Regions from separate parts of the Paenibacillus sp. FSL W8-0187 genome, predicted to be linked through region 3. Evidence: predicted binding sites of a transcription regulator. Region 3 holds the regulator's gene; each other region holds the start of a gene.

Region 1 (7,085 bases), 1.5 Mb from region 3:
GTAGCGCTTTGACACGTGTCAACGCCTCGCGGATTTCTCTTGCCGGGAACGGCCGGAGAATATTCGGGCTGATTATGCCCGCTTTAATTCCTTTCGCCCGCAGCCGATCCACGACGTCTTTGGAGGATTCGGCCGCCGAATTGAGCAGGAATAAAGCCACCTCTGCATCTTCCATGCGATACAGATCAAGCGGCGAATAGGATCTTCCGGATAAAGCTGCGTATTCCTCTGCCACTTCCTCGAACACCTCGCCCGCACGGTACATGGCGTTTGACTGTTGGAAGTGGTTATTCATCAAATCGTCGCCGTTCATATAAGCCCCAACAACGATCGGGTTGTTCTCGTCCAGCACATGTGGATATTCAGGCGCCTTTTCCCCTACAAACTCCTGAACAGTTTCCCGGTTCGTAAATATTTGTACCCGGCGTTTCTGGTGCGATGTGAAAAATCCGTCATAAGCTACAATGACCGGCAGGCGTACGTCTTCATGTTCAGCGATTCGCAGCGCCATGATATTCATGTCATAAACTGCCTGCGGTGAACGGGCCGTCAAAATCACCCAGCCGGTATTCAGACCGTAGTAAAGATCCGAATGGTCACCGCGAATATCCAGCGGTCCGCTGACTGCACGCGTCACCAAATTCATGACCATCGGGAAACGTGTGCCCGCCTGCACAGGAAGCTGTTCGATCATATACAGGAAACCATTCGCACTGGTAGCATTGAATACCCGTGCTCCGGCTGCGGCCGCACCGTAGCAAATCCCCGCCGAGCCATGTTCGCCGTCAGCTGGAATCAGCTTGATGTCATGTTCGCCGCGTGTACGCATCATGTCAAGATATTGGGCAATTTCCGTAGAAGGTGTAATCGGAAAATAACCCATAATGTGATAGTTAATCTGGGCAGCCGCCATGGCAGCCATTTCGTTGCCCGATTCGAAGACTGCCGTTTGAGCGGCCGCCAGCTTGTTCTCCGTTGTTTCTTGAATTTGCATATTCATGATCTGACTCCCTCCGCAGTTAAATAGGGAAATGATTGCGGCACACGGTGCTGCTCCGCATAATGCGGCTCTTCTAACATGGCAGCCAAAGCGGTGGTCGGACAAGCTTCGATACACTTCAGGCAGCCTTTGCAATACTGATAATCGATACCTTTCATAAACATCTGCATATTCCCGCGCTTATCCGGTTTCTTCTCCCACACGATGCAGAAATCCGGACATACCGTATCGCAGGCGGCACAGTGAATGCAGTCCTCTATCTTGTACTCTGGCAAATATCCCTGCCGGGAGCCGCTAAGATCCTTCAGAACACTGTTCGCCGTAACGTTCAGAATCCCGCCCAGCTCCTGCGTGTCATATCCAAGGATCGGCTGCGGTCTTGCGAAAGCGATTGGGTCTATAAGCTCTGAGCCATCTCCCAAGGAAAGGAACTGGACTTCGTTATATCCTCTGTCAAAGGTCCGCAAATTCGCTTCCACGAGGTGGGGCAGCTTTTTCTCAAATGTTGTGCGGATCACCTGCCGCATATCGTCCGGGTTTAGGAAGCTGCAAATCCGGAACAAAGCCCCCAGCATTGCCGTATTCACTTTGGTTTTTTCCTCAACGGAAATTTTCAGCGCATCAACTACGGCCAGCGTTCCCTGCGTCATGTTCAGATCCACGGCCACTTCGGAAAGGTCTCGCGCCGTATTCACAAGCACCGTTCCATCAGGCTGTAATCCGCTTATGACATCGATCGTCTTATACAATGCTTCATGAAATACGCCGACGACATGCGGCTGCTCAATGGGACTGTGATCGCGGATTTCCACCTCGGAATCGCAGAACCTTACGAAACTCTTCACTGGCGACCCTTTTTTCTCCGAACCATAGCTGGAAAAATTCGAACCGTTAAGTCCGGAGCCGGTAACCCCGGCTTCGGCCAGCATTTTTCCGGCCAGATTGGCGCCAAGCCCGCCGATGGATTCGAGACGGATCTCGAAAAATCCCAGTTCATTCTCTTGAGGTAAAATCGACATGTTCTCTCCTCATTTCTTCTTAGTTCATTAATTCCAGTTTAAAAGAAGAAACGGACCGGGTTTGTGATTAAACTCACTACTTAAAAAATTGTGATTGCAATCACTATGTCGGTTGTGGGAGCGAAGTATACTGTCTTCAACAGTCCAATTGCGAGGCAATCATTTACTGACCTTACGACTAATAATCACGAAATTGGAGGAGAAATAATGAATAACAACGCCCAAGAGACCTTACAGCATCAGCCGTCCATGTTCTGCTTTCAATGTCAGGAAGCATCCAAAGGAACAGGCTGCACCATTGTCGGAGTATGCGGCAAACCGCATGATGTGGCAAACCTGCAAGATTTACTGATTTATCTGCTGAAAGGTATCTCTTTTCTCAGTCTGGATGTCCAGCTGCCGGAGGTGCTTGAACAGCGCGTATCGCTGTTTATTATGGACTCCTTGTTTGCAACAATTACGAACGCCAACTTTGACCGCGAGGTTTTTGTGGAAAAAATCCGGGAAGCGATAGAGCTCCGCGGAGAGGTGCGCACCTATTATAACGAACAATATCCGGAGGGAACCGCCAATCTCCCTGATGCTGCCGTCTGGCAAGCGGATAACGAAGCTGCTTTTGATGAAAAGGCACGTACGGTTGGTGTCCTCTCGACCAAGAATGAAGACATCCGCTCGCTGCGCGAATTGATTACTTACGGCTTGAAGGGGATGGCTGCTTATATGTACCACGCGCTTCATCTGGAGAAGGATGATAACGAAATAAACCGTTTTATGCGCCGTGCACTTGCCGCCACGCTTGACGACAGCCTTGAAGTGCAGGATCTGGTAGCTTTGACGATGGAAACCGGTAAATACGGCGTAAACGCCATGGCGATGCTTGATGAAGCGAACACTTCCGTTTACGGAAATCCTGAAATTACGAAGGTAAATATCGGGGTAAGAAACCGGCCCGGCATTCTCATCAGCGGCCATGATCTGAAGGATTTGGAGGAGCTGCTGAAGCAGACGGAAGGAACAGGCGTGGACGTGTACACGCACAGTGAAATGCTGCCTGCCCACTATTATCCGGCATTCAAGAAATATGAGCATTTTGTAGGCAATTACGGGAATGCCTGGTGGAAGCAGAATAGCGAATTCGCAGCCTTTAACGGACCGATATTAATGACGACCAACTGTATCGTTCCGCCGAAAGACAGTTATAAGGACCGTATATATACAACAGGCAACACTGGGTTTCCGGGTGTCCGCCATATTCCAGAAGGAAAAGACGGTACTCCCAAAGACTTCTCCACACTGATCGAGCAAGCGAAAGGATGCCCAGCTCCAACGGAACTTGAAACGGGTGAGATCATCGGCGGTTTCGCTCATGCCGCTGTGATGAACGTGGCCGATCAAGTCGTCGATGCCGTGAAATCCGGGGCGATCCGCCGCTTCTTCGTCATGGCCGGCTGCGACGGACGGATGAAATCCCGCAATTATTACACCGATTTTGCGGCTGAACTTCCGAAAGACACAGTCATCCTGACTGCAGGCTGTGCCAAATACAAATACAATAAACTGGATCTAGGCGAAATCGGCGGTATTCCGCGGGTCCTGGACGCTGGTCAATGCAATGATTCTTACTCCCTCGTCGTGATTGCATTGAAGCTGAAGGAAGTATTCGGCCTTGAGGATATTAATGATTTGCCGATTGCCTATAACATTGCCTGGTATGAGCAAAAAGCGGTGATCGTGCTGCTTGCCCTGCTATATCTTGGCGTTAAAAATATTCATCTGGGCCCTACGCTCCCTGCATTCCTGTCGCCTAACGTTGCCAAAGTCCTCGTGGAAAACTTCGGTATCGGCGGCATCACCAATGTGGAAGATGACATGAACATGTTCCTTGGTGCCTAAAAAAAGAATGCCCTCACCGGGGCATTCTTTTTATTAAAATTCAGTAATTTTCATAGCGTACTGAGCCGTAGTTCATAAAAAAACTGCAAAATGGGATGCTTTAACTTCATCCTATCTGCCATGTTTAAAATCCGCTTTTTGCCAACGCGTCTGTCCTCCAAAGACAACTGTTCTTGTTTTTGTGGAGGATTAGTCACATCAGCCGCGTTGAAAAGATATTATATTTCTCAATCGACTTCCCGTGAAAATGCTGCTCACTAGCAGTACGAATCCACCAAACAGATAGGGCAAGTTAAAGTGGACTTCAAACAAAATACCTGCCAGCATCGGTCCAAATATCGTACCGAGACTTGTATAAGCGTTATTCATCCCTGCAACAAATCCCTGTTCATCCCCGGCCACTCTGGATAGCAGCGTATTGATCGTGGGGCGCAATATATTATTGAACGTAAAGAACAACATCGTGACTACCATGACATAGTAAAAATGGCCTGAGAATAATAAGAATACAAGGGATACTGCCGATAACAACAACATGGCAACGATGATCCGTTTTTCTCCGAATCGTCGTGTGATCCGGTCAGTGAACAACAATTGATTCAACGTGCCGATGAGCGAACATACGGTAAGCAGTATAGAAATTTGACGCGTTGTGAATCCGTAGACTTGTACGACAAAAAGCGGGAAAATCGCTTCAAAATGCGTTAAACCAAAGGTCATGGCGAAAACAATGAGCAACAGGACAAAATAACGAGACCGAACCGAAAGCACGATTTGCCGGAATACATTCTCGCTCTTCTCCTTCACTTGACTACGCATCTGGCGATTATCCGCCGACAGCGATTCAGGGAATCCCCATAGACTGCAAACCATCGCCAGCAGCCCTACACATGCGGATACATAGAAGGGCATCTTAATGCCCCATTCCGCAAGCAATCCGCCGACACCCGGTCCAATAATAAACCCGGATGTCATCGACGCACCTAACCATGACATGGCCTTGCTGCGCTGCTCATCTGCTGTAATGTCGGCAATATAAGCAATGATGGACGGGATTAAGGCTGCTGAGCCTATTCCGCCAATCAATCGCGATACGAATAATAAAGTTAGATCGCCCGCGAACGCTGCGAGCAAGTTGGAGATGGCGAACAAGATCAAACCTATGATAATCATGGGTTTACGGCCATATCGATCTGACAAATTACCTGCAAGAGGTGAGAATAGAAACTGGGTCAGGCCAAAGCAGGAGACCAAATAGCCCGCGGCCTGTCCGCTTGCCGTAAACTGCTCAAGAAGTTCCGGTATGATCGGAATGACAAGGCCCATACTTAGATTAGCGAGAAACATGTTGAGCAGTAGTAATGGAAACGCTGACTTTTTTAACATTTAGGACCACCTATATCGAATGAATAAAAACCATGAAGCAGAAACTGAATAACAGTCCCCCTTAATCTGCATTTGTATATGTTAGCATGCGGCTATCTACAATAAAAATATGAAAAACATATAAGGTCTTAATCTTTTTGATATACATGCAGGATGCCTTGAATAATTCTTACGGCAACCGACACATATCAAGTTCAGAAAATCGTTTTTTTTTGAAATATGATGCTCCGGCACTAAATGGATTCGATTTTGACTAAAGAAAACTCCCCTTCAAGCAGTCGGTTTTTTTACCTGTCTGCTAAAAGGGGAGCATATCACAAGGCTCGGAGCCTTTTGATTCAATTATTTCCGAAAAGTGGACGCCTGCTAAGAGGAAGTAAAATATTGAGGGGTGCGTCAATTTTTGATGTATCTTCATCACGATCCCCATCTCCCAACTTTACGGAAGGCGAACTTTGTGAAGCCTATGGGAAGACCGTGCGAAGCGGAGGATTCCACTACCTTTGATGAAAATTTATATTAATTCCATAAATTGAGATATATTAGAAGCGGCTAGAGTTACTACTATCCGAAAGGGGATTGTGAATCTGTGGACTCTATTAAAAAAATAGTTATACCAAACAATGACGAAGATGAGTTCGGTCGGTTGTTTGAAATAGTTACCAAAAAGTATCATATATCAACGCAGTCGTTAAGTTTGATAACCGGAATTGATGAAGAGCTAATTAATAAGCAGGAGTATGGGCATGACTTAGCTACATTAAAACAGTTATTGGTCATGTTATCTACCGGAATGGAACAAGTCGGGGAGGATGAACGAGTACGGGGAATAATTGAGGTCCTAAATCAGGTTTTTAATATTACTAACCAAACTATTGCCTTGTATTCTAGAGTAGATGAAAACGATGTGGAGCAAATGTTAAACGGTAATTACGGCCAAATTTCATTTGAAAATCGCTACCGCATTGCAACTACATCAATATTTCTTCACTACCTGTTTAAAAGAACCTCGTTACGCTAATTAAATGGCCCCCAATTTACAGGAGGCCATTTATATTAAAGATTAATTCTCCAAGTAATCGTATTAGGAACAGTTTTAGCTACAGGAGTAAGTCCGAAGTATGCTGTACCATCCAAATGTGCGTTATTTACATATCAATGTAACACCTTAATTCTTTCCGCCATAACCCTTATAAGTAGCATAAACTGCATCTGCATATTGATCTGCCAGAATAGGACGGCCATAAGAATCCGTGGCTCCCGGATACCAGTTATCTCCACCGTTGTAGTGTAATAATCCGTTGTAGATATTTCCAAACTTCGTAATCTTCTCATTTAAAATTAACGCGCCCAGATATACCTGATCTTGTTCACTGCTATGATTATACGCACGGCCAAATTTTGAGCTGAATTGAGATAAATACGCATTGCGTGTGTTTGGTTCTACCTGCATCAATCCGTCGCCGGCCGATGGACTACCTGGTAAACCTGCTCCAAAGCTGCTTTCCTTTTTGATAACAGCACTTAACAATAAAGCAAAATCTCCGCCTTTCCCATAGGCATTGTCCGCATTCATGACATATGTCCATATATGGCTTGGAACCTCGGCAGGCTTTGTTACTGTAGGAGGTGGTGAACCCGTATAAATCTTGACCGATGACATTTTGTCATTGATCGTGTTGCCAACCCAGGAAGAATCTGAAGTAAAGGTCCACTTGGTTCCTCCAAAATTATCATTCTCATATACTTCAACCGTCCAACCGCTTGGAACCTTAAGAGACGACATC
Region 2 (7,085 bases), 170 kb from region 3:
CGGATCGCGCCAATCAGACTGTTTACGCCCTCTTCCGTTGTTCTTGCCGGCAGCCCGAGAATCCGTGCGATTTCAGCATATCTCTCATCAGCCACAAAGTGGGTATATTTAGGCCATGCCGCGAATTTTGTTGGCTTCTTGGCGTTGTAACGAATGACGTGAGGCATCAGGATCGCATTGGTGCGTCCGTGTGCCGTATGATACTGGCCGCCCCACTTATGCGCAAGACTGTGGTTGATGCCAAGGAACGCATTCGCAAAAGCCATGCCGGCAAGCGTCGAAGCATTATGCATTTTCTCGCGGGCGAGTTTGTCACCGGTAAGCGCCGACTGCTCAAGATATTGGAACACCAGTTGTATGGCTTTGATGGCAAGCCCATCCGTATAATCGCTGGCCATCACCGATACGTAGGCTTCAATAGCATGTGTCAGAACGTCCATACCGGTATCAGCTACCGCTGTTTTAGGCAGCGTGTATACAAATTCCGGATCGATAATCGCCACATCCGGTGTCAGCTCATAATCAGCCAGCGGGTACTTGGTATTCCCCAGCCCTTTGTCCGTGATGACGGCAAACGAAGTCACTTCCGAGCCGGTTCCCGACGTTGTTGGAATGGCAACGAATTTCGCTTTCCGTCCAAGCTTCGGATATTTATAGACCCGCTTGCGGATATCCATAAATTTTTGCTTCAGATTGTTAAAGTCCGTATCCGGGTATTCATAGAACAGCCACATCGCTTTCGCTGCATCCATTGGCGATCCGCCGCCGAGGGCGATAATGCAGTCCGGCTGGAACCTAGCAAGCATCTCCGTTCCGCGTTCTACTGTCGTTGTTGAAGGATCCGGCTCGACCTCCGAGAAGACCTCGATGGCCACTGGCACTCTGCGCTGACGCAGATAATGCTCTACCCGCTCCACATAACCCAGCTTCACCATCATGGGGTCGGTAACGATCGCAACACGGGTGATTTCCGGCATTTTCGCAAGATACTGCGTGGAGCCTTTTTCAAAGTAAATTTTGTCCGGTACTTTAAACCACTGCATATTCACGGTTCTGCGGTTCACCCTTTTCACGTTGATTAGATTGACAGCCGTCACGTTCGACGAAGTGGAATTACGTCCATACGAGCCGCAACCCAGCGTCAGCGATGGCAGGTTCGTGTTGTAGATATCCCCGATACCGCCTTGCGAAGAAGGCTGGTTCACCAGGATGCGGCAGGTTTTCATCCGATCCGAGAATTTCATAATAATGTCCTCATTGTGCGAGTGGATCACCGACGAGTGGCCCATGCCGCCAAAAGCAACCATCTCTTCAGCGCGTGTTATGCCTTCCTCGGCATCCTTCACCTTATAACAGGCCAGAACCGGACTCAGTTTCTCGGCGGACAGCGGGTAAGCCGGACCGACCCCTTCCAGCTCGGCAATCAGGATCTTGGTGCTTTCCGGTACCTCGAAACCGCAAGCCTCGGCAATCTTAGCTGCCGGCTTTCCGACAATGGACGGATTAACCGCACATTTCTCCGATACCATCGCATGCGCAGTCAGTTTCGCCAGCTCTTCCTTGTTGACGAAATAACAGCCGCTGGCAATCATTTTTTTCTTCACTGTATGATAGATAGGCTCTTCGATAATGACAGCCTGCTCCGAAGCGCAGATCATGCCGTTATCAAAGGTCTTCGATAAAATCAAATCGTTCACTGCTTGATCCAGATCCGCGCTCTTCTCTATAAAGCAAGGCACGTTACCTGGTCCTACGCCGAGGGCCGGCTTGCCGCAGCTGTATGCCGCTTTGACCATTGCCGAACCGCCCGTGGCCAGAATGCAGGCGACGTCAGGATGATTCATGAGTGCATTGGTTTTATCCATGGAAGGAGCTTCGATCCACTGGATGCAATCGGCAGGAGCACCTTGTTTCACGGCGGCATCCCGCAGTATCAGCGCGGCTTCCCGGCTGCATGCCTGTGCGGAAGGATGGAATCCGAAGATGATCGGGTTTCTTGTTTTAATGGAGATCAGCGCCTTGAATATCGTTGTGGAGGTCGGATTGGTTACCGGTGTTATCCCCATGATAATCCCAATCGGCTCTGCTATTTTTTGAAAGCTGTCATAGGCGTTATCTTCAATAATACCCACCGTTTTGTCGTACTTGATGCTGTTGTGGATATACTCTGTGGCGAACAGGTTCTTGATAATCTTGTCTTCGTACACGCCGCGTCCCGTTTCCTCAACCGCCATCTTCGCCAGCTGCATGTGCTTCTCAAGGCCTGCCATGGCCATCGCCTGTACAATCCCGTCGACCTGCTCCTGATTCAATTCCATAAACTTTTCTTTGGCTCGATTCGCCTTGTCAATCAGCCCTTGAATGTACTCCGATGCTGTTTGTCCTTTAACTTCAACCGTTCCTTTGCTCACAGCCATATCTCTCATCCTCCCATGGTTCATGTTTCTTTCTCGTCTACGCTTTGATCGTAACACAGCCTTCTCTAAATTCATGTGAAATATTTCACAATATAAATATTTTTCTTTTCTGTGTAATTTATGCCTGTCTTTCCCTCCTTTTAAGTGAAAGAGATCACAAAGTTTGAAAATTTGCCACGATTTCCTTCTTATTCTCCCCCAAAAGTGAATGTTTTCACGTTATAATGTATTTAAAGATTAAACAGATCAAATTTTAGGATGTTAGGGGATACCAACATGAATACTACTGTAGACCATGTAATGGAAATCGAAAACTTAGGGAACACGCAGTGCTTCTCGGAACAAAACCGCAACCGTCTGCTGGTCAGCATGAAGGAAAGGGTACTCCCTGAAGGATCCCATTTGTTCTGGGAAGGCGACTTTGCCGACAAGCTGTACTACGTTAAACAAGGAAGAATTAAATTAACCAAATCGACTGATGAAGGCAAAGAGCTCATTCTATATATGTACCATCCAGGAGACATGGTCGGGCAAGCCGATCCATTCTTCAGCAACAATCACAGTTTCTCGGCAGAGGTGCTGGAGGATAGTGTTGTCGGTGTCATCGAGCACAAGGATCTGGAGCTGCTGATCTGTCAGCATTGCGACTTCGCCATTGATTTTATGAAGTGGATGGGCATACACCACCGCATCACCCAGACCAAATTCCGGGATCTCATGATGTACGGTAAGCCCGGTGCTTTAACATCGACACTGATCCGTCTGAGCAACACCTACGGACAGCATCAAGCGGATGATACCATTCTCATCAACAAGAAGATTACCCACACCGATCTATCGAACATGATTGGGGCCACCCGCGAAAGCGTGAACCGGATGCTGAGTGACTTACGCAAAAAAGATGCCATCGAATATGCCGGCGGAATGATTGTCATTAAAGATCTTCCGATGCTGCAGGAAATCTGCCATTGCGAGCTGTGTCCGAACGAAATCTGCCGGATTTAATCGGCCTTCTCCCTTCTGTGCATAATATACAGTCATCTGCTTACAATAAACCTTGTCTTTCCAAACCAAATTAAAGGGAGTGCTCAGCATGCGTGAAGGATTGATTCCTGCTGTTCTTGGAACTGTGGTTTCTGCTTCGGGTGCCGCTCTGCTTGGCAGCAAGTATAAACTTGCCGCAACCGGTATTCTCGGCTTCGGACTGGCTCATATTGTGCTTGGTGCGATTGACCTGGTGGAACATCGGTAAAGGATTTGGAAGACAAGGTACACAAAAAGAAACCGTTTCTTGGTAAATGGAAGGACAACTCACCATTTACCAATGGAACGATTTCTTTGTTTACTCATTAGGTTCCACTTCATCTGCTTGGCTTGGAGGTAAAGCCTCCAAAACATCTCGTTCGTATATCGTTAAAGAAGGAGCTGTCTCCATAAGTAGGTTTGCTCACTTGACGGACGGTTCGTCCGATTAAAAAATGTGTCAAATAAAGAAATGGCGGTGCTCAGGATGTTATCTCCTTGCACCGCCATTTCTTGCTTTTCGGTCCGTTGCCTCTTGCTTGAGCAGATTATGGCAAGCGAAAGGCATCCGACCTCTAGGCTCACTTTCGTCAGTCCTCGAAGCAGAAATCGCCAGAATCCCCGGTTATTCTTCAACTGCCCAAACACACTCTCCGGTTCGACCATTCGCCGCACCGACAACGCATAGCCTTCCTCACTTCGAAGTTTCTCTCTCACTTGCTGCTTGTAACGAAGATACCTGAGACTTACGCTGATTTCCCGGTTCCCTTGAGCTTTCGTGCAAGTAGCTTTGCATGAACACCCTTCGCAGCTCACGCTTCGATAGTGTCCTTCCGTATTTCATATCCCTTACCATCCGTTTCCTTGCTTTCATAGCGAAACCGCAGCTTTCGCCCAGCCGCACACGTCCATGTATCTTCTGCTTCGTCGTACTGCCAGTTGTCTAGCTTGCTGATATCTTGTTGCCACTTCGGTTGACCGATTCATTGACGATGCGAACAAGATGATAAGGAGGAATGTCATCCACCAAGTCCATTGGCAGATAAAGTTGGTCCATGGTATATTGAATGTACAAAGAAATTGTTCCTTTCGTAGATGGTGGGTCGCACTTCCATTTTACCAAGAAACGGTTTCTTTTCGTATGTCTAGAGTATGTTTTCGCACAACGTAGCGGAGAGGACGAAACGATTCCGGACAAGCGAGAGCGGTCGCCTTTGTCCCCGAATTTCATCCTTGCCTAGTACCATTTCAAGAAATTTGGGGGCAACAGTTATCATGAACGAGACAGACTCCCCGTAATTGCAACATCTTAGGTTAATTTTGGGAATAATGGTGTAGTAGAAGCTAAACCAAAACCAAAATCAGAGCTAAATTGCAAAGGAGAGTCTGTACTATGAAGGATACCATAAAATACGTAGGCTTAGACGTGTCGAAGGAAAATATTGCTGTATCTGTAGCTGATCCAGGAAGAGAAGGCGCTCGGTATTTGGGCACGATTCCTCATACCGAGTATCACATCTTGAAAGTATTGAGGAAGTTAGGCCAACCCAATGAATTAAGCGTTTGTTACGAGGCAGGTCCAACAGGATATCCTTTAGTTCGTTTGCTAACTGCACATGGATATGACTGCATTGTTATCGCCCCATCACTTATGCCTAGTCGTCCAGGAGAACGGGTAAAAACGGATCGTAGGGATTCGATGCGTCTGGCACAATTACTTCGAGCAGGTGAATTAACACGTGTGCATGTACCTACTCCAGAGGAAGAAGCGCTTCGTGATTTGGTACGAATGCGTGAAGATGTTAAGGAAGATCGAGCTCGAATCCGGCAGCGGATCGGGAAGTTTCTCCTTCGTCATCAGATTGCACCTAAAGAGCCACTTCGCCGTTGGACGGCTAAATACCGGTTATGGTTAGGACGTATTCCATTCGAGTCCGCTTCTCAACGTTTGGTTCTGCAGGAAATGCTGCATCAGATGGATGAAAATGAAGAACGTCTGAAGCGTATGGAAGCAGCCATTCACGAAGAAGCCACGGAAGGGCACCACGCCCCCTTAATACAAGCCCTTCAAACCTTACGTGGAGTAGCTGAAACGACAGCAACAGGAATCGTAGCGGAAGTGTGTTCATTTACCCGGTTTGGTAATGCGAAGGCTTTCATGGGGTACACAGGTTTGGTGCCGAGGGAATACTCAAGTGGCCAAAGCCGATGGCAGGGAAACATTACGAAATCGGGGAATACCCACCTTCGTCGTTTATTGGTCGAATCCGCTTGGAGTTACCGCTATAAACCTGCGCTACAAGGAGAGTTAAAGAAACGTCAACAAGGAAAATCTCCTGAAATTCAGGCCATATCCTGGAAGGCACAGCATCGACTACATCGAAAATACACGAAAATGCTGTCAAAGGGTAAGCCTAGTGGCAAAGCAGTTGTGGCCGTGGCGCGTGAACTAAGTGGATTTATTTGGTCGATTGCCCGAGAACTTGAAGAGAAAAGGATAAATAGGTGATCACCATTCCTATTGGAATCTAGTCGTATTGTATTCAAGGTGATCCCGTTCCCCCAAAAACAGGTGGAAGATGAAAAACTGAGTTAGAAGGCAAAGGGAAAAGCCGTAAGAGAGAATCCACGTCCATCGCTATGTGCCATCCCTCCAAAGGAAACGACGCACGACAACAGTTCGTGGTGCACTCTCTGCAGACGGAGAGAAAACATGCGGTATACAAAACCCGCGGATATCAGACTGCTCACCGTTGATAGCTTTTGCCTTCTAGTTCAGTTTTCACACCCTCTCTTGTATAAAGGGGGATTGGGAAAAACAAGGGAGTTACAAACTGCTATTTGACAGGTCTCGTTCATATCAGCGATCGGGAGGATCGATTCGTACACGGAGCGTCTCCTCACAGGAAAAGGGGGCATTCCGCCAGATCTAAGATCTTTTGGGACACCCCCTTCTTTTCGGCTGTCTATCAAGTGAGCAAACCTGCTTACGGAACTGCTCCTTCTCATCGATGTCGCCTACAAAACCTACTTTTGCTTGCTCCCTTTTCCCGACGAGATAAACCAATAAGCCATCCCTACAAACAATCCGCCGCCAAGGATGTTCCCCAGCGTGACCGGCACCATGTTGCTGATCCATCCACTAATGGAAATGGTCTCGGGATGCCCCGGTAAAATCGTCGCGAGTGTCAGAAGTGTCATATTAGCTACGCTATGCTCGTACCCTGTTGCAATGAAGGCAAACAGACACCACCATATTAAGATCAGCTTTGTCGTTTCTCCCTTGGCCCGAATTCCCATCCACAAGGCCAGACAGACAAGCCAGTTACACAAGATGCCTCTGAAGAACAGCTCCATAAACGGATCATTCATTTTCTTGGCAGCAGCCGTGAAGATGAGATGGTCCGGCGGCAGGCCATTGAACAGGCCGGAAGCATACACCAGATAGCTGAGCAGAATCGCTCCAGCCAGATTGCCGATAAACACGAGTACCCAGTTTTTCAGCGTATCCCCCATCGTCGTGCGTCCGGATAATGTGCTTATCGTAAAAAACATGTGATTTCCAGTAAACAGCTCTGACCCGGCGAACACCACCAACGTGAGCGCGATCCCGAATGCAGCTCCCATGACGAGGGATTGGAAAGG
Region 3 (7,085 bases):
AGCCAATCTGAACTATGTGGGCAGCATTACCATTGATGAGGATCTAATGGAGGCTGCAGACCTTTTGGAGAATGAAAAAGTTCAAATCGTGAACAATAACAATGGCGCCCGTTTGGAAACGTACGTGATCAAAGGCGAACGCGGCAGTGGTGTGATTTGTCTGAACGGGGCAGCTGCAAGGCTTGTACAGCCTGGCGACAACGTCATTATCATTTCTTATGCCATGATGTCTAAAGAGGAATACGACAATCATACCCCGACGGTTGTGATCGTTGACGAAATGAATAAGCCGGTTAACACGGAATATCGTGAGGTTCACGCCGCGGTTCTCTAAACGGTCTCCTAAGAGCCAAAATGTGTCGGGACCTTAAAGGGATGAAAAGACCGACTTCTACAGAAAATGAGTTCAGGTCGACGCACTGATCTCATTTTTCCGCTAAGGGTGGGATGCAGCTATGTTTCAACATGTATTCGCTGAAATGAACAACATGTTAGATGAAATTGTGAAGCATTACCCTTCTGCTCAAGGTCCCCAAAAACAGGCGCTGGTACAAAACTGGAACATGCTCAAAAGCATGAGCGAGGGCATTATCGAGGAATGGCTCCATTTTGAAGAGAAGATGGCTATCTTCCGCGAGAGTGCCGCCTCACCTCCTGTTTTTCCACCGACCGAAGCGCCTGAACTGCAGCTTGATGCATTCATTCGCGGCCAAGGTTATTACAAGTTGTTGATGTTCCAGCCGGCTATACAGCAATTTGAGGTGGCCGCCACGGTATTTCCGGATAGCCTTCTGATCAAGCTGTATATTGCGATGTCCCATCTTTATTTGGGGCAAACCATACCAGCGTCCGATGTATTGGTGTCCATCCTGCCCCTGGCAGACAACAAGAAGATGCGAGCGATGATTTACAACGCGCTTGGATGCATCGAGGTGTTGAATGGACAACAAGGGAAAGCCGAGGAGCATTTTGCACTGGCGATTCACAGCGACCCGACACTTCCTGACCCCATTATCAATTTGGAGGTCTGCAAGCAGAATCGCGGTGAGCTCCAATACGGCAGCCAATTGATCTCTTTGCTGTAGAAATCAAGCCATTACAAGAAGCGATGCCAGAGCTCATTACTGAGACTTTGGTATCGCTTCTTGCCGTATGGAGCGATGGAGGAGAAACGGGGGATTTTTTACCCGGAATGTTCAAAACCCGCAACTTCTGGTATGCTGTTAATTAGTCTGGAGGAAAGGGATTTTATCGAAATGAAATTTGCCGTATTGGATTTTGAAACCACGGGCAACCAGTCAGCAGATGAGATCATTCAGGTTGGACTGGCCATCATCGAAGAGGATCGAAGCATCTCCCGCGTATACGGCACCTATGTCAATCCCGGGATTCCGATCCCTCCTTTTATTACCGGTTTGACCGGCATTTCCGACAGTGATGTAGCGGATGCTCCGTCATTGGAAGAAATGATGATGGAACTCGTGCCCATGCTCGACGATGTCGTATTGGTTGGGCATAATGTCGCTTTTGATTTTAACTTTTTGCAAAATGCACTCGATCGCTGCGGCTATTTACCGTTCAGCGGCCGAATTCTAGATACGATGCACTTCTTAAAAATATGTTTTCCCTCGCTGCCTTCTTATCAGCTCGGGATGGTCTCTTCTCATTTCGGTCTGGAGCATGACCGTCCGCATCAGGCGGACAGCGATGCGCTTGCCACAGCCTATGCGCTGCTGAAATGCCTGGAGGAGATCGATGAGCTTCCTCTCCTTACCGTGCAGCGGTTAAGCGACCTGTTTGCCGACGAGGACAGCGACTTGGCCTGGTTCTTTGACGGCATCCGTGCTGACAGGGAGTTCCAGGCTGTACAAGCCGGAGACACCCATACGTACTATCGTCAATTTGCCCTGGCCGTTGACGATTGGAACGATATTGCGCCTGCCAGGGATGAGTCGGAGCCTAATCCGCTGGCGGATGTAAGCTTCGAGCAATACATGAATGATGTCCGTGAACGTCTAAAGGAAACGCTGCCTCATTATGAGAGCAGGGATGCCCAGGACATGATGTTTCAGGAAGTGATGCAGGCCCTCGATGACAATAAACATTTATTGATCGAAGCCGGCACGGGAACAGGCAAATCCCTCGGGTATTTGCTGCCGTCGATTTATCAAAGCGTGAAGCAGGAACAGAAGGTTATGGTGAGCACGCATACAATCAACCTTCAAGAACAGCTGCGTGACCGGGATATTCCCCTGCTCACCCAGGTTGTTCCTTTTCCTTTTAAAGCGGCTATTTTCAAGGGAAGAGGCCATTATTTGTGTTTGAGAAAATTTGAACATAAAATAAATAGAAGAGATTTTCATTCCCCGAAGGAAGATGTGATCACCGCGGCGCAGATGCTGGTCTGGCTGACCCAGACGGAGAACGGGGATGATGAAGAACTGAACTTTGGCGGTCGCGGAGGGGATTTCTGGGAGACGATCTCCAGTGATTCGGATTCCTGCCTTGGCCGTGCCTGCCCATGGTTCCGCAAATGCTACTATCACAGGGCCAAACATGAAGCGGGCATCGCGGATGTTGTCATTACGAACCATTCGAAGCTGTTCACTGACGTAAAAGCGAATCATCAGCTGCTTCCGAGTTATGAGCGTCTCGTCATTGATGAAGCGCATCATCTGGAGGACGTCGCTGGCAAGCACCTTGGCTTGCAGATGAAATATTTTTCGGTGGTCCATACGTTGACTCGTATGTACAAAGACAGCCGCAGCGGTCAGCTTCCGGCTCTTCGCCAGCTGCTGCAAGCATCGTCGCATGAGAAGGCTGTCGAGTGGTCCTCCATCATAGACCGGATTTATCCGGATCTGATCACCGCAAAAGAGAATTGGGACCGGCTCAGCGATCAATTGTTCGGACTACTTCCGGAACGCGGAGACGCGACTCCGGGGGATGCCGGTCAATTCTCGCTTCGCTTATCGCCTCTGAAGAAGCCGAAGGATTGGGATTCGCTGGCCGAGTTGGAGCATCAAATTCATGTGACGCTGGGCGATGTCGTTCGCAAGGGTGACAAGCTGATCGCCGAGATGAAGGAAGATCTGGACGATTACAGCGCGGACAGTTTGTTAACAGACCTATCGGGTCTGTTTAAGGACCTGGCCGCACACCGCGAGGACCTGAGGTCCTTCATGGCTCTGAATGATGAAGGCACGGTATACTGGATGGAGGCTAACGGGAATTTCCGCGGCAAATCGCTGCAGCTTTATGCAGTGCCTGTCGATGTTAGCACCCACTTGAAGGAATTGTTTTTTGACAAGAAACAAAGCGTGATCCTGACATCGGCGACCTTGTCGGTGGATAAATCGTTTCAGTTCATGATCGAGAACTTGGGTCTTCAGGAAGCGGCAGATAGCGGCAACTTGAACACGGTTCTGCTGCCGTCCCCGTTTAATTACAGGGAGCAGGCCCTCCTTGTCGTGCCGCGCGATTTTCCGAGCGTGAAGGGCTCGGTCGGGGATGCACTCTTTGTGAATACACTTGTGCAATCATTGGCCGATACGGCAATCGCTACGCATGGCCGCATGCTTGTGCTGTTCACTTCGTACCGCATGCTGCGTCAGGTTCACGAGCCGTTGAAGGAGGCGCTGGCATCCAGCGATATTACGGTACTGGGACAAGGGATGGACGGAACCAGCCGTACCAAGTTAATCCGGAGATTCCAGGATAGCAGTGCTTCGGTCCTGCTGGGTACGAGCTCCTTCTGGGAAGGGGTAGACATACCCGGGGAGGCGCTCACTTGCCTTGCGATCGTCCGGCTGCCGTTCCAGCCGCCGAATCATCCCTTGGTCGAAGCCAAGAGCGAATTGCTGCAGCAGCAGAATAAGAACCCGTTCATGAAACTTTCGGTTCCGCAAGCGGTCATTCGCTTCAAACAGGGATTTGGCCGACTGGTGCGGACCGCGCAAGATAAGGGGATTGTCATTGTCTACGATACCCGGGTCATTGAATCCTATTACGGGAAATATTTCTTATATTCTTTGCCGGGGCCGAAGATGGAGCATATGCCGACAGAGGGGATCGTTCCCCGAATTTCGGAATGGCTGCAGGAAGAGGCAGGCATAGAGAACCAAGCTGAATAAAAGTGAAACAATGAACGAAATGATCTGTCACAAAAAAATGTAGTTATTAACCTATTATTAGGGGGAGCATGAATGAAATCGGAAAAAATTTCGGAAGCCGTGGTCCGCAGATTACCTGTATACTTGCGCTATTTGAATGAGCTTCAGAAAAGGGAGGTCTCCACGGTTTCCTCCCAGGAACTGGGACAAAAACTGGACCTCAATCCTGCTCAAATTCGTAAGGACCTAGCGTATTTCGGTGATTTTGGACGGAAAGGGATCGGATATGACGTATCTTATCTGATCGAGAAAATTCGCCAGATTCTAAAGCTGGACCAGAAGATCAATGTCGCATTGATTGGGGCCGGTAATCTTGGACATGCATTATCGAATTACAATGCATTTCTGAAGGACAATATGAAGATTGTGGCGGTTTTCGATTCGTATTCTCCCAAAGTTGGTATGAAAATTAACAATTTGGTTGTACAGCCGATGGAGGAACTGGAGAAGACGGTTCATGAGTACGGCATTCGTATCGGGATAATCACCGTTCCGGATTTTGAAGCGCAGAATGTAGCCAATCAGCTTATCGCCGCAGGCATCGAGGCTATCCTGAATTTTGCGCCAACCATCCTGAAAGCCCCATCCCATATCCGGATTCATACGGCTGATTTCACTACGGATTTGCAGAGTTTGGCCTATTATTTGGATAACGGCAAGGAGGATGCAGCACATGACGACAACGAAGTGGATGGTTAAGAACGGAACGTTTGCGGTACTAGAGGAAGGAAGATCCGTGCTACGCGGATATATGGTTGTGGAGAATGACCGGATAACCTATCTGGGTGAAGAAGAGCCAACCGTCCAAGAGGGAATAGAAGTTATCGATGGAACTCATCTATTTTTCCTACCTGGGTTGGTGAACACGCACGGACATGCGGCGATGTCGCTGCTCCGCGGTTATGGCGACGATCTGGCACTGCAGGTATGGCTTCAGGAAAAAATGTGGCCTATGGAAGCCAAATTCACGGCCGACGATGTATACTGGGGAACCGCACTCTCCGTGCTGGAGATGATCAAAGGCGGAACCACGACATTTGTGGATATGTATGATCATATGGATCAGGTTGCCAAGGTTGTGCAGGACTCAGGAATGCGCGGCGTCCTAATGCGCGGCGTCATCGGATTGTGTCCGCCTGAGGTGCAGCAGCAGAAGCTGGATGAGGCGGTGGCATTCGCGAAAGACTGGCATGGCAAGGCTGACGGGAGAATTACGACGATGATTTCACCGCATGCACCTTATACGTGCCCGCCGGATTTCATCGAAAAATTCGTTCAGGCATCCCATGATTTGAATCTGCCTTTGCATACGCATATGTCCGAAACGGAAACGGAAGTAGCTCAGAATGTAAAAGACTACGGACTTCGCCCTGTTGCCCATTTGGAGAAGCTTGGCATGTTCTCCCGGCCAACGCTGCTTGCGCATGCCGTCCATCTGACCGATGAAGAAATCGAAATCCTGGCCAAGCATCAAGTTATGGTGTCGCATAATCCAGGCAGCAATTTGAAGCTTGCCAGCGGCATCGCTCGCGTGCCTGCACTGCTGAAAGCCGGCGTAACGGTGTCGCTGGGTACCGATGGACCTGCGAGCAATAATAATCTGGATATGTTTGAAGAGATGCGTCTGGCGGCATTGATCCATAAAGGGGTAAGCGGGGATCCAACCGCAATTCCTGCATCCGAAGCGCTTCGCATGGGTACAGAGTATGGAGCCAAGTCAGCCTTCCTCAACGATATCGGCACACTTGCGGTAGGAATGAAAGCAGATATGATCGCACTGAACACGGATCAAGCGCACTTCCTTCCACGGACCGATTATATTTCACACGCTATCTACTCAGCCAGTGCGAAGGATGTAGAGCATGTATGGGTTGACGGCAAGCAGGTAGTGAAGAATGGCGCGAGTCTTACTCTTGATGAGGAACGTATCCGCCGGGAAGCGCAGCGTGCATTTGAGCGTCTTACAACCCTCTAGGGAATAATCAAGGGGAGCGAGGAGACGGATTTGAAGAAAAAAACGAAGTGGATATTGCTGAGTGTGTCCAGCGTGCTGCTGTTGCTGCTTGGTTTACAGCTCTATTATTCATATGTTATGAAAGATACTTGGAATGAAGAAAGAATGGCAATTGTTGCCGCGAAGCAGCATGGCCAATTGGTTACATCCGGGAAGACCTATAAATCGGTGTGGGGCGAGGATAATAACTATTGGGTGGTAAGCGGGAAAGATCAAGACAATCAAGATCGTATGGTATGGGTGAAATTTACGGATGACAACGTACCTGTTGAAGGTGCTGACGCTGTCCAGTCCGTTTTATTGAAAACGGGAATGTCAGAAGCCCAGATGCGGGATCAGATCTATAACGAATTGCCTGGCGTTGAAATTAAGCGGCTGCTGCCTGGAATGTATGAGGGTGAGTATGCATGGCAGCTGCAGTATGAACACAACGGTCAGCGCGGCTATCGGTTTTATCGTTTTCAAGATGGTAACACCATCGGGAATGACATTATTCTTCCAAATCAATAAAAATGCAGTAAGAGAGGCGCCCTTTATAGGGTGCCTCTCTTTTTCTCCAACATGTAAGCGCATTCAGAAAAAATATGGAAAAACTGTTCTAAATATTTTCACAGACATGCATGAAAAAGTATATAAGATGTGATATACTCGTACTTGTACAAAACGAGCATATAAAATACATGCATCGCAATATATCGTTGTTATATGTATTATTGTGTTACAGAATGATAGACAAAATTTCATATAGGAAATGAAGGAGGAACTTCATGAAACTACGCATTGTACCTATCATGCTGACTGTCGTGATCTCAGCATCGGTTCTCTTTGGCGGATGGTTTCTGTATCGGCAGATGGCTTTGCAAAATCCGCTGGCAAATGTTGTGTCGCAATATGACGGC

What was found. Region 3 encodes Rex, which represses fermentation and respiration genes when NADH is low (regulators of the CRP and FNR family bind a similar motif). Its sites were predicted from a motif close to TTGTGAAATATTTCACAA; they were not measured.
Region 1: a site for Rex is predicted at 2,081-2,098, ahead of hcp (hydroxylamine reductase). Genes of this name have one in related genera too.
Region 2: a site for Rex is predicted at 2,491-2,508, ahead of adhE (bifunctional acetaldehyde-CoA/alcohol dehydrogenase). Genes of this name have one in related genera too.

The regions. Positions count from the first base shown of each region.
Region 1 covers NZ_CP150206.1:1,246,518-1,253,602, reverse strand. Annotated here, with positions in the region: gene MKY48_RS05500 (thiamine pyrophosphate-dependent enzyme) at 1-1,000, opposite strand, end outside; gene MKY48_RS05495 (2-oxoacid:acceptor oxidoreductase family protein) at 997-2,019, opposite strand; gene hcp (hydroxylamine reductase) at 2,227-3,912, shown strand; gene MKY48_RS05485 (MFS transporter) at 4,111-5,298, opposite strand; gene MKY48_RS05480 (HTH domain-containing protein) at 5,888-6,319, shown strand; gene MKY48_RS05475 (carbohydrate-binding protein) at 6,467-7,085, opposite strand, start outside.
Region 2 covers NZ_CP150206.1:2,534,984-2,542,068, reverse strand. Annotated here, with positions in the region: gene adhE (bifunctional acetaldehyde-CoA/alcohol dehydrogenase) at 1-2,417, opposite strand, end outside; gene MKY48_RS11240 (Crp/Fnr family transcriptional regulator) at 2,694-3,422, shown strand; gene MKY48_RS11235 (asparagine synthase) at 3,511-3,669, shown strand; gene MKY48_RS11230 (transposase) at 3,831-4,256, opposite strand; gene MKY48_RS11225 (IS110 family transposase) at 4,834-5,949, shown strand; gene MKY48_RS11220 (formate/nitrite transporter family protein) at 6,468-7,085, opposite strand, start outside.
Region 3 covers NZ_CP150206.1:2,705,720-2,712,804, forward strand. Annotated here, with positions in the region: gene panD (aspartate 1-decarboxylase) at 1-334, shown strand, start outside; gene MKY48_RS12145 (hypothetical protein) at 456-1,085, shown strand; gene dinG (ATP-dependent DNA helicase DinG) at 1,257-4,133, shown strand; gene MKY48_RS12155 (redox-sensing transcriptional repressor Rex) at 4,206-4,871, shown strand; gene MKY48_RS12160 (amidohydrolase) at 4,846-6,147, shown strand; gene MKY48_RS12165 (DUF5590 domain-containing protein) at 6,178-6,696, shown strand; gene MKY48_RS12170 (hypothetical protein) at 6,954-7,085, shown strand, end outside.